Regions from separate parts of the Micromonospora sp. L5 genome, predicted to be linked through region 2. Evidence: riboswitches for the same ligand, from Rfam matches in the RefSeq annotation. Region 2 holds a riboswitch; each other region holds the start of a gene.
The links. Region 2 has a riboswitch for cobalamin ahead of ML5_RS21470 (magnesium chelatase subunit D family protein). Riboswitches for the same ligand answer to the same signal wherever they lie in the genome.
Positions count from the first base shown of each region.

Region 1: another riboswitch for cobalamin. It lies ahead of ML5_RS28675 (ribonucleoside-diphosphate reductase subunit alpha); the one in region 2 lies ahead of ML5_RS21470 (magnesium chelatase subunit D family protein).
Region 3: another riboswitch for cobalamin. It lies ahead of ML5_RS22320 (peptidase); the one in region 2 lies ahead of ML5_RS21470 (magnesium chelatase subunit D family protein).

Region 1 is NC_014815.1:6,226,808-6,229,976, forward strand. It holds gene ML5_RS28665 (LysE family translocator) at 1-253, shown strand, start outside; gene ML5_RS28670 (PrsW family glutamic-type intramembrane protease) at 341-1,186, opposite strand; cobalamin riboswitch at 1,307-1,523, shown strand; gene ML5_RS28675 (ribonucleoside-diphosphate reductase subunit alpha) at 1,638-3,169, shown strand, end outside.
Region 2 is NC_014815.1:4,576,916-4,580,084, forward strand. It holds gene ML5_RS21470 (magnesium chelatase subunit D family protein) at 1-1,607, opposite strand, end outside; cobalamin riboswitch at 1,654-1,798, opposite strand; gene ML5_RS21475 (bifunctional cobalt-precorrin-7 (C(5))-methyltransferase/cobalt-precorrin-6B (C(15))-methyltransferase) at 1,853-3,061, shown strand; gene ML5_RS21480 (cobalt-precorrin-4/precorrin-4 C(11)-methyltransferase) at 3,058-3,169, shown strand, end outside.
Region 3 is NC_014815.1:4,771,981-4,775,149, reverse strand. It holds gene ML5_RS22325 (hypothetical protein) at 1-150, opposite strand, end outside; gene ML5_RS22320 (peptidase) at 186-1,229, opposite strand; cobalamin riboswitch at 1,328-1,464, opposite strand; gene ML5_RS22315 (alkaline phosphatase PhoX) at 1,594-2,754, opposite strand; gene ML5_RS22310 (beta-1,3-glucanase family protein) at 2,933-3,169, opposite strand, start outside.

The sequences.
Region 1 (3,169 bases), 1.6 Mb from region 2:
CAACCCGAAGATGATCCTGTTCAGTGTGGCGTTCCTGCCGCAGTTCGTCCGGCCCGAGGCGGGCCCGGTGGCGGCGCAGCTGGTGCTGCTCGGCGTGCTGTTCGTCGCGGTGCAGCTCGCCGTGGACCTGGCGCTCGGGGTGGGCGCCGGGCGGTTCGCCAGGCGGTGGGGCGACAGCCGCTGGTCACGGCGCGTCGACCGGCTCTGCGCTGTCGCCTTCGTCGCGCTCGGCGTCCGGCTGGCCGCCGGCTGAGGCGTACCGGGGCGAGTGGCGGAGCGCGGTGGGGCGTCGGCAATGCCCGGGCCGGTTGATCGACTCCATCACGCCGAAGTGGCGGCATCAGAAGTGCTCCGACCCCGCCACCTCGGCGAACTGGCGATGATCATGAGGCCGGTCCCGGTTCGGCTCCGCCGGCGTCCCGGACGCGGGCGGCCGCTCGCGGTCCAGGTGCAGGCGCAGCAGCACCCAGCCCAGCGACACGGCGCCGATGAACACGTACGCGGGCTGGGTGCCGAACGTGTCCCAGCAGGTGTGCAGCGTGACGGCGGCGGCGAAGGTGAGCAGGAACGCCGCCAGCTTCCGGCCGCCGGGCGCGGCGGCGAACGTGAACAGCGCGGCGGCGGTCAGCCCGGTCCAGGCCAGGTGCGCGGCGGGCGCGGTGAGACCGCGTACCAGCAGCGTCCGCTCGACCGCGCCGAGGTTGCCCTCCGACCCGACGAACGCGGCGAACGCGTAGCCCATGGTCTCCAGCGCGGCGAACCCGGTGCCGGAGGCCACGCCGATCACCAGGCCCTGCGCCGGGGACGGGTGCCGCCGCCACAGCAGCAGGATGCCGGCCGGCACGATCAGTTTGGCGGTCTCCTCGGCCAGGCCGACGAGCGCCATCGGCAGGACGCCGAGGCGGTGCAGGGTGCCGTACTCCAGCCAGCCGGCGGCGACCACGCCGACCACGCCGCCGAGGAGCGCGGCGACGCCGACGACGGAGCCGGGGACCGGGCGGCGGGCCGGCCGTCCCTGGGCGAAGGCCAGGAATGTGGCGGGCGCGACGCACGCGCCGAGCACGATCAGCGCCGGGACGAACGTGACGGTCCCGGTGCCGGCGAGTGTCTCCAGCACCAGCAGGTGAAGCCCGACGCCGACGAGCAGGACCGCCACCCACGCCCAGCGGCGTCCGGTATTCCCCATACCGCCGAGTATCGCGCCCGCCGGGTCGCGCCGGAATCGGGGGTAGGCACTGTGGACAGTGAGATCATTCCGACACGCCGACACGACATCTGGTGTTGCACGCAAGCCCTCACCGCCATATATGGTGGTGCCGCAGCTGGTTCGGCCGAGCCCTCCGGGGCGGGGCCGAGGCAAGAGGGAACCCGGTGGGAATCCGGGACTGCCCCGCAGCGGTGAGTGGGAACGACAGCCGTCAACAGCACTGGGCCACCGGCCTGGGAAGCGACGGCCGGTAGGCGACCGGCGACCCCGGTCGGGCCCGCGAGTCCGAAGACCTGCCAGCGCGCCGTACGCCTCCGCGTACGGCGGCCGGAGGTCGCGCGGGACGACCGACGCCAGCAGCCGGGCCGGCCGTGCGCCGCGCCCGTTGGCGTCTCCCGCCGTCTCCAGACGGTGACAGCGAGGAGAGGTCATGACTGTCGTGCAGGAGAGTCCCCCGTCCGGAACCGGCGGGTCCGAGACCCGCCGGCCGGCGATGCGGGTACGCAAGCGGGACGGCGACACCGAGCCGGTGGACGTCGGCAAGATCGTCCGGGCGGTCGAGCGCTGGGTCGCCGACCTGGACGAGGTGGACCCGCTGCGGGTGGCCACGAAGACGATAAGCGGGCTCTACGACGGGGCGACCACCGCCGAGCTGGACCGGTTGTCGATCCAGACCGCGGCGGAGCTGATCGGCGAGGAGCCGCAGTACTCGAAGCTGGCGGCGCGGCTGCTCGCCGCGTACGTGGACAAGGAGGTCCGCGGACAGGGCGTGGCGAGCTTCAGCCAGTCGATCGCCTACGCGCACGGGCTGGGACTGATCGGCGACGAGACGGCCGCGTTCGTGGCCCGGCACGCCCGCAAGCTCGACGACGCCGTGGACCCGGACGGCGACCTGCGGTTCGAGTACTTCGGACTGCGCACGGTGGCCGACCGCTACCTGCTGCGGCACCCGCAGTCGCGGCTGGTGGTGGAGACGCCGCAGTACTGGCTGCTGCGGGTGGCCTGCGGGCTGTCCCGCACCCCGGGCGAGGCGGTCGGCTTCTACCGGCTGATGTCCAGCCTGGCGTACCTGCCCAGCTCCCCCACGCTGTTCAACTCCGGCACCCGGCACACCCAGATGTCGTCGTGCTTCCTGGTCGACTCGCCGCGCGACGAGCTGGACTCGATCTACGAGCGGTACCACCAGGTGGCGAAGCTGTCGAAGTTCTCCGGCGGCATCGGCATCTCCTGGTCGCGGGTACGTGGCCGGGGCGCGCTGATCCGGGGCACCAACGGGCGCTCCAACGGCATCGTGCCGTTCCTCAAGACGCTCGACGCCGGGGTGGCCGCGGTCAACCAGGGCGGCCGGCGCAAGGGCGCGGCCTGCGTCTACCTGGAGCCGTGGCACCCGGACGTGGAGGAGTTCCTGGAGCTGCGGGACAACACCGGCGAGGAGTCGCGGCGTACGCACAACCTCAACCTGGCCAACTGGGTCCCCGACGAGTTCATGCGCCGGGTCGAGGCCGACGGCGAGTGGTCGCTGGTCGACCCGTCGGACGCCCCGGAGCTGCCCGACCTGTACGGCGAGGCGTTCGACGCCGCGTACCGGGCGGCGGAGAAGAACGCGGTGCGCACGGTCCGGGCGCGGGACCTGTACGGGCGGATGATGCGGACGCTCGCGCAGACCGGCAACGGCTGGATGACGTTCAAGGACGCCGCGAACCGGCTGTCCAACCAGACCGGTGAACCGGGCAACGTGATCCATCTGTCCAACCTGTGCACCGAGATCCTGGAGGTCAACGACGACGCCGAGACGGCGGTGTGCAACCTCGGCTCGGTGAACCTCGGCGCCCACGTCACCGCCGACGGCGTGGACTGGGAGCGGCTGCGCGCCACGGTCCGCACCGCCGTGGTGTTCCTCGACCGGGTGATCGACATCAACTACTACCCGGCCGAGCAGGCGGCGGCGTCGAACCCGCGCTG
Region 2 (3,169 bases):
GCGACGTCGACCGAGCCGGTCGGTGGCAGGACGACCTCGGCGGTGTGCCGGCGGAACGTCACCAGTGCGACCTTGTCCCGGCGGCGGTAGGCGTCCAGCAGCAGCGACAGCACAGCGGTCTTGACCTGCTCCATGCGGCGGCGGGCCGCCATCGAACCGGACGCGTCCACGCACAGCAGCACGAGGTTCGACTCGCGCCCGACGGTCTCGGCCCGGCGCAGGTCGCCGGGCACGAGCGCGAGGCCGCGACCGCCGGTCAAGCCACCCCGGGAATGCTGATGCGGCGCCGCCGCGGTGATGGTGCCCGGCAGGTGCAGCCGGCCGTCGCCGGACGTGCGCCGCCGCTGCCCGGCGACACGGCCCTGCGGTGTTCGTGCCCGGGACCGCCGGCCGGCCTGACCGTCGCCGGTTCCTTTCACGACCAGCAAGCGGGCACGTGCGGGCTCGCCCGCGGATGCCATCGATGTGGCGGCCTGCCGTTCGGGCTCCGGTACGGGCGGGCTCTCGCCGGGAGAGCCGGGCACGTCCCCGGCCGATCCGTCGTGCCCGGTGTCGTCGGGCAGACCGCCGCCGGGACCGTCGGGTCCGGGGTCGGGGTCGTTGTGGCCGAGTAGGTCGTCCAGGCGGTCCTGGTCCAGGCCGGGCTCGTCGAAGGGGTTGCGGCGGCGGCGGTGCGGCAGCGCGAGACGGGCGGCGATGCGGATGTCCTCGAGTGTCACTCGCGTACGTCCCCGCCAGGCCGCGTGCGCCGCGGCGGCGCGAGCGGTGACGAGGTCCGCACGCAGGCCGTCCACGTCGAACGCGGCGCACAGCTCGGCGATCCTGGTCAGCGTCTCGTCGTCGAGCACGACACCGGCCAGCGAGCGCCGGGCGGCGGCCAGCCGGGTGCGCAGGGCTTCCTGCTCGCCGGCCCAGCGTGTGGCGAAGCCCTCCGGGTCGGCGTCGAATGCGAGCCGGCGGCGGACCGCCTGCACCCGCAGGACGGGGTCACGCGGGGCGGCGACCTCGACCGTCAGGCCGAACCGGTCGAGCAGCTGCGGGCGCAGTTCGCCCTCCTCCGGGTTCATCGTGCCGATCAACACGAACCGGGAGGCATGCTCGACCGAGACACCGTCGCGTTCGACGCTGACCCGGCCGGTCGCCGCGGCGTCGAGCAGCAGGTCGACCAGGTGGTCCGGCAGCAGGTTGACCTCGTCGACGTACAGCAGGCCACGATGGGCCCGGGCCAGCAGGCCAGGCTCGAACGCGACGACGCCGTCTCGCAGCGCGGCATCGAGCTTCAGCGATCCGGTCACCCGGTCGTCGCCGGCTCCGACGGGTAGTTCGACGAGGCGTACCGGCCGTTCGACGACGGGCGTGGGCACGTCGAACGGCCCGTCGGGGCAGACCGCCGAGGGATCGTCCGGGTCGATGGAGAACCGGTCGCCCGCATAGACCCGTACCGCCGGGAGCACCTCGGCGAGGCCGCGCACGGTAGTGGTCTTGGCAGTGCCCTTCTCCCCGCGGATCAGGACACCGCCGATGAGCGGATCGATCGCGACCAGGGTGAGGGCGAGAGTCATGTCGTCGGCGCCGACGACGGCACAAAAGGGGTACTGCGCTGGCATGTAGGGCTCCCGCTCGATCTGCCATGGCGGTCCACGACGCGGCATGCGCCGTGGATCGGATCGAGGCCGGTCTTCGGACTTCCCAGGTCAATGCCTGGATCACCGCAGCGGGCCCTGTGCCGGATTCTCACCGGCTTCCCAGATTCTCCCCGCGACCACGGTCGTGGGGCACCTCGAACCTGTGCATCACCATAGACGCCCCGGTGGCCGGGGCAAGGGCCGGTGGGCGGCTAGGGTGCATCTCCATGGAGGAGCGGGTGACCGTGGTGGGGATCGGGGCTGACGGGTGGGTGGGTCTGCCGGAGCCGTCCCGGGCGCTGGTGCGGGCGGCCGCGACGCTGCTCGGCGGGCGGCGGCACCTCGAGGCGGTGCCGCCCGTCGACGGCCAGCAGCGCGTGGCGTGGCCGTCGCCGCTGCGGGACAATCTGCCAGGTGTGCTCGCCTCCGCGCGAGGGCCGGTTGTCGTGCTGGCCTCCGGCGACCCGCTCGTGTCGGGTATCGGCACGACGCTGCTGGACGTCCTGGGCCCGGAGCGCGTGACGATCGTGCCCGGGGTCTCCTCGGTAGCCCTCGCCCGAGCACGTCTCGGATGGCCGGCCGAGTCCGTCACCACGGTCAGCCTGGTCGGCCGGGACCTACGGCTGATCGTGCCTGCGCTCTCGGCCGGGCGCCGGCTGCTCGTGCTGTCCAGCGACGAGACGACACCCGCGGCCGTGGCCGCGGTGCTGACCGGGCTCGGTTGGGGGCAGTCCAGGCTGGTCGTGCTCGGTGACCTCGGTGCCGCCGGTGAGTCGTGTACCGCGACCACCGCGGCCGGGTGGGACCTGAACGACGTGCCGCGGTTGAACGTTCTCGCTGTCGAAGCTCGCGGTGCCGGTCCGGGCTGGGCCTCGGGCGGCGTGTTGCCCGACGACGCGTTCGAGCACGGCGGGCAGATCACCAAACGTGACCTGCGGGCCAGTGCCCTGGCCCGGCTCGCGCCCGCGCCCGGTCAGCTGCTGTGGGACATCGGCGCCGGCAGCGGCTCGATCGGTGTGGAGTGGATGCGGGCCTGGCCGACGGCACGGACGATCGCGGTGGAGCCCCGCTCCGACCGGGCCGCGCTGGTGCACCGCAACGCCGCTGCCCTCGGCGTGCCGGGTCTGTGTCTGGTCGAGGGTTCGGCGCCCGGGGCCCTGTCCGGCCTGGACCGTCCCGACGCGGTGTTCGTCGGCGGCGGGGCCACCGTCCCCGGCGTGCTGGACACCTGCTGGGATGCGCTCGGCGCCGGTGGACGGCTCGTCGTGCACGGTGTCACCGCCGAGACCGAGGCGGTGCTGCTGAAGCAGCACAGCCGGCGCGGCGGTGAACTCGTCCGCCTGCACGTCGAACGCGCCGAACCGCTCGGCGGCTTCACCGGCTGGACGCCCGCACGGGCAGTCAGCCAGTGGTCCATCGTCAAGGGAGATTCATGACCGTCCATTTCGTCGGGGCCGGGCCCGGCGCCGCCGACCTGCTCACCCTCCGCGCGGTACGCCTGCTCGAGTCCGCCGACGTGTGCCTGTACCCGGGCACGTACCTCG
Region 3 (3,169 bases), 200 kb from region 2:
GACGACCACAGTGACTCCCGAGGTGCCGGTGCAGGCGGCGGCGTGCGCCGCCCGGGGCGCGGGCTCGACTGCGGTCAGCGCGACGCCGGCCACGACGGCGGCCAGCAGGCCGGCCAGCCAGGTGCGGACTGTGGAACGATGACGGAACACGGATCCTCCTGTGATCGGGTGCGCGGCGAAGGGGTTCACGGGCAGGCGAGTGCCGGTGCGCCGGGGTCGGCGCCGGCGGCGGACAGACGGGCGTACCCGATCCCGGTGAGACCGAGGACGGCCTGGGCGGTCGCCCGGGGTGCGGTGGCCGGATCGAAGCCGCCGCCGTCGAAGTCGACAGCGCCCCTGTCGGCCGGCGCCCCGGCGCAGCCGACCTGGAGTCCGGCGAGGAATGCCCGGGCCCGCGCCCAGGCCGGCAGCCGGTGGCCGTCGCGCAGGGCCTGCGCGGCGAGGCCGGTGCTGTTGGCGTTCGGCGTGCCGCCCGCGTTGGCGAAGCCGCCGTCGGCACGCTGAACGGACACCAGCCAGCGCAGCCCGGCGGCGGCGTCGGCCGGACGGTCCGCGGCGCGCAGCGCCTGTGCCGCGAGCGCGGTGGCGTCCACGTCGGACGTGCAGACCGGTTGCGCGGGCAGCAGCGGGTAGCCGCCGTCCGGGCACCGGGTGCCGGCCAGCCAGGCGGCCGCCGCCGGTGGCGCTCCGCCCGCCGTACGGTCCAGCGCCAGCAGCGCGAAGGATTGGCTGAACGCGTTGCTGTAGTCGCCGTACGCGGACCGGTCGCTGAACCTGCCGGCCGGCGTCTGGAGCGAGCGCAGCCGGGCGATCAGGTCCACCCCGCCGACGTCGGCCGGGTCGCCGCCGCGCACCTGCACGGCGAGGGCGAGCTTGGCGGTCGCACCCGCGTACGCCTCGGAGGCGCCGTCGCCGAGGTAGCCGTCGCGGATGTCCGGCCGGGCGACCCAGGCCAGCGCGTCGGCGCCGTGGTCGTCGGCGACGCCGGTGGCGGCGAAGGCGAACACGGCGTCGAGGGTCAGCCCCTGGTCGGGGTACGCGACACCGTCGAAGACCGCCTCGAAGCGTTCGCCGTCGACGAGTTGCCGGGCGAGCCAGCCGCCGGCGGCCTCCGGGCGGGTGAGGGCGGCGCGCTCGGGGGCGGCGACGGCGGGTGTGGTGAGGGTGAGAGCGGCGAGTACGCCGCAGAGGAGCGCGAGCAGGCGGTGCCGGCTTCGGCGGACGACCATCGGAAGCGCCTTTCCGGCCCGGCGGTCGTCGAAAGCCCGGACGACCGCGGCAACGCCGCGTCGACCGGGACTCCGACCCGTGGGCCACGACGGGTGGGGAGCGGATACACGCGTACGACGGGTATTCGGGCTCGCCGCCGCAGATCTCTCTGGGCGGCCTACCGTTGCGGGCCAGCGCCGGATTTCGACCGGTCTTCCCCCGCACGTACACGCGGTGGTTCAGTTGTCGCGACAGTCTGCTGTGGCCGGAGCACCGATGTCAATGCGCCAGGAACCGGACACGTGCCGTGACGGCCGGCAGGACGCCCGGTGAAGACCGGGCGTCCTCCACCGCGTGGTCACTGTCAGCGGGGCCGGGAGCCGGTCATCGGCGGAACGGCCCGGTGACGCAGTAGGTGATGCCGCCGGAGGACGAGCCGGTCGTGCCGCGTTGCGACGAGAAGTACAGCCGGTCCCCCGCCGGGGTGAACGCCGGCCCGGTGATCTCCGAACCGCTCTGTCCGGTGATCCGCAGGAAGACCGAGATCTTGTCGTCGGGCGTGATCATGCAGATCTCCATGTTCCCGCCGTCCTCCGCGACGTACAGGTCACCGGCAGTGGACCCGGTGATGTTGTCGACCCCGGTCAGCGGAGGGGTGCCCGGACTGACCAGGTTGTCGTCGTAGGCGAGCTCGTACGTGCCGGCGGCCAGGTTGACCTGCCACACGCGGTTGTCGCCCTTCGTGGTGAACCAGACGGTGTCATCCGCGTAGTGACAGCCCTCGCCGCCGTTGAACGTCTTCGCGCCGGACACCTGCTGCCGGGTCGGGGTGGGCGAGCCGTCCGGGTCGGGCACCGTGGCCCAGGTGAACGTGCCGGAGGTCGCCGTACCGGCGCGGAAGACCTGGAGGGTTCCGGCGGAGAGGTCGCCCCAGGTGGTCGGCACGAACCGGTAGAACTTGCCGTCGGTCTCGTCCTCGGTCAGGTAGACGACCCGGCGGACCGGGTCGGCCGCGGCCGCCTCGTGCTTGAACCGGCCCAGCGCGGGACGCGCCACGGCGGTCCCGCCGAGGGGGTACGTCTCGAAGACCCGGCCCAGGGACACCTCCTCGCAGGAGAGCCAGGTGTTCCACGGTGTCTTGCCCCCGGCGCAGTTGTTGTTGGTGCCGGAGAGGATCCGCGACGCCCCGACCACGGTGCCGCTGGAGTCGAAGACGAGGCGTGAGGCACCGCCGCCCGCACCGGCTGACACCTCGGAGTTCGACACGTAGATCCAGCCGGTGCCGTTCGGGAACACGGCGCCACCGTCCGGAGCGTCGTGCCAGGTGTACGACGTCCCCGGCACCGTCCGACGGGATCGTGCGACGATCGAGCTGGTGAAGCCGGCCGGCAACTGGATGCCGTTGGCGTCGGCGGGCTGGAGCCCACCGTAGGGGCCCGCCGCGTTCTGCGCCGGGGCTCCGTACGCCGCCGACCACGCGGTGAACGGCAGCGCGACAGCGCCCGCACCGACGACAGTGGCCCGCAGCATTGCTCGACGATCCATGGAACCTCCTCGGTAGGTTCCCCAGATCTGACCGGGCGGAGCTTACGCACATCGATCTGTTGGATGAACGTCGATGGACGCCTCGGTGCGCGGCGTCGTGTCACCGGCCGTCTCGTCCGTCGCCTGCCGGTGACGGGAGCGACTCGCGGTCGGCCCCCGCCACCGTTCGCATGGCTGGTCAGCCCTTGCGCCACTTCTGGTTGGCCGTGCCCCCGCAGTCCCAGAGCTGGAGCCTCGCGCCGTCGTTGCCGTTCCAGTCCTTGATGTCGACGCACTTGCCGGCCTGGAGGTTGACCAGGTCTCCGGCCGCGTTCAGGGTGAACTGCTGGGCGCCGGTGCCGTTGCAGGTGTAGAGCTGCACCGCCGCCCCGTTCGCGGTGGACCCGGCGTCGATGTCCATGCACTTGTTGTTCTG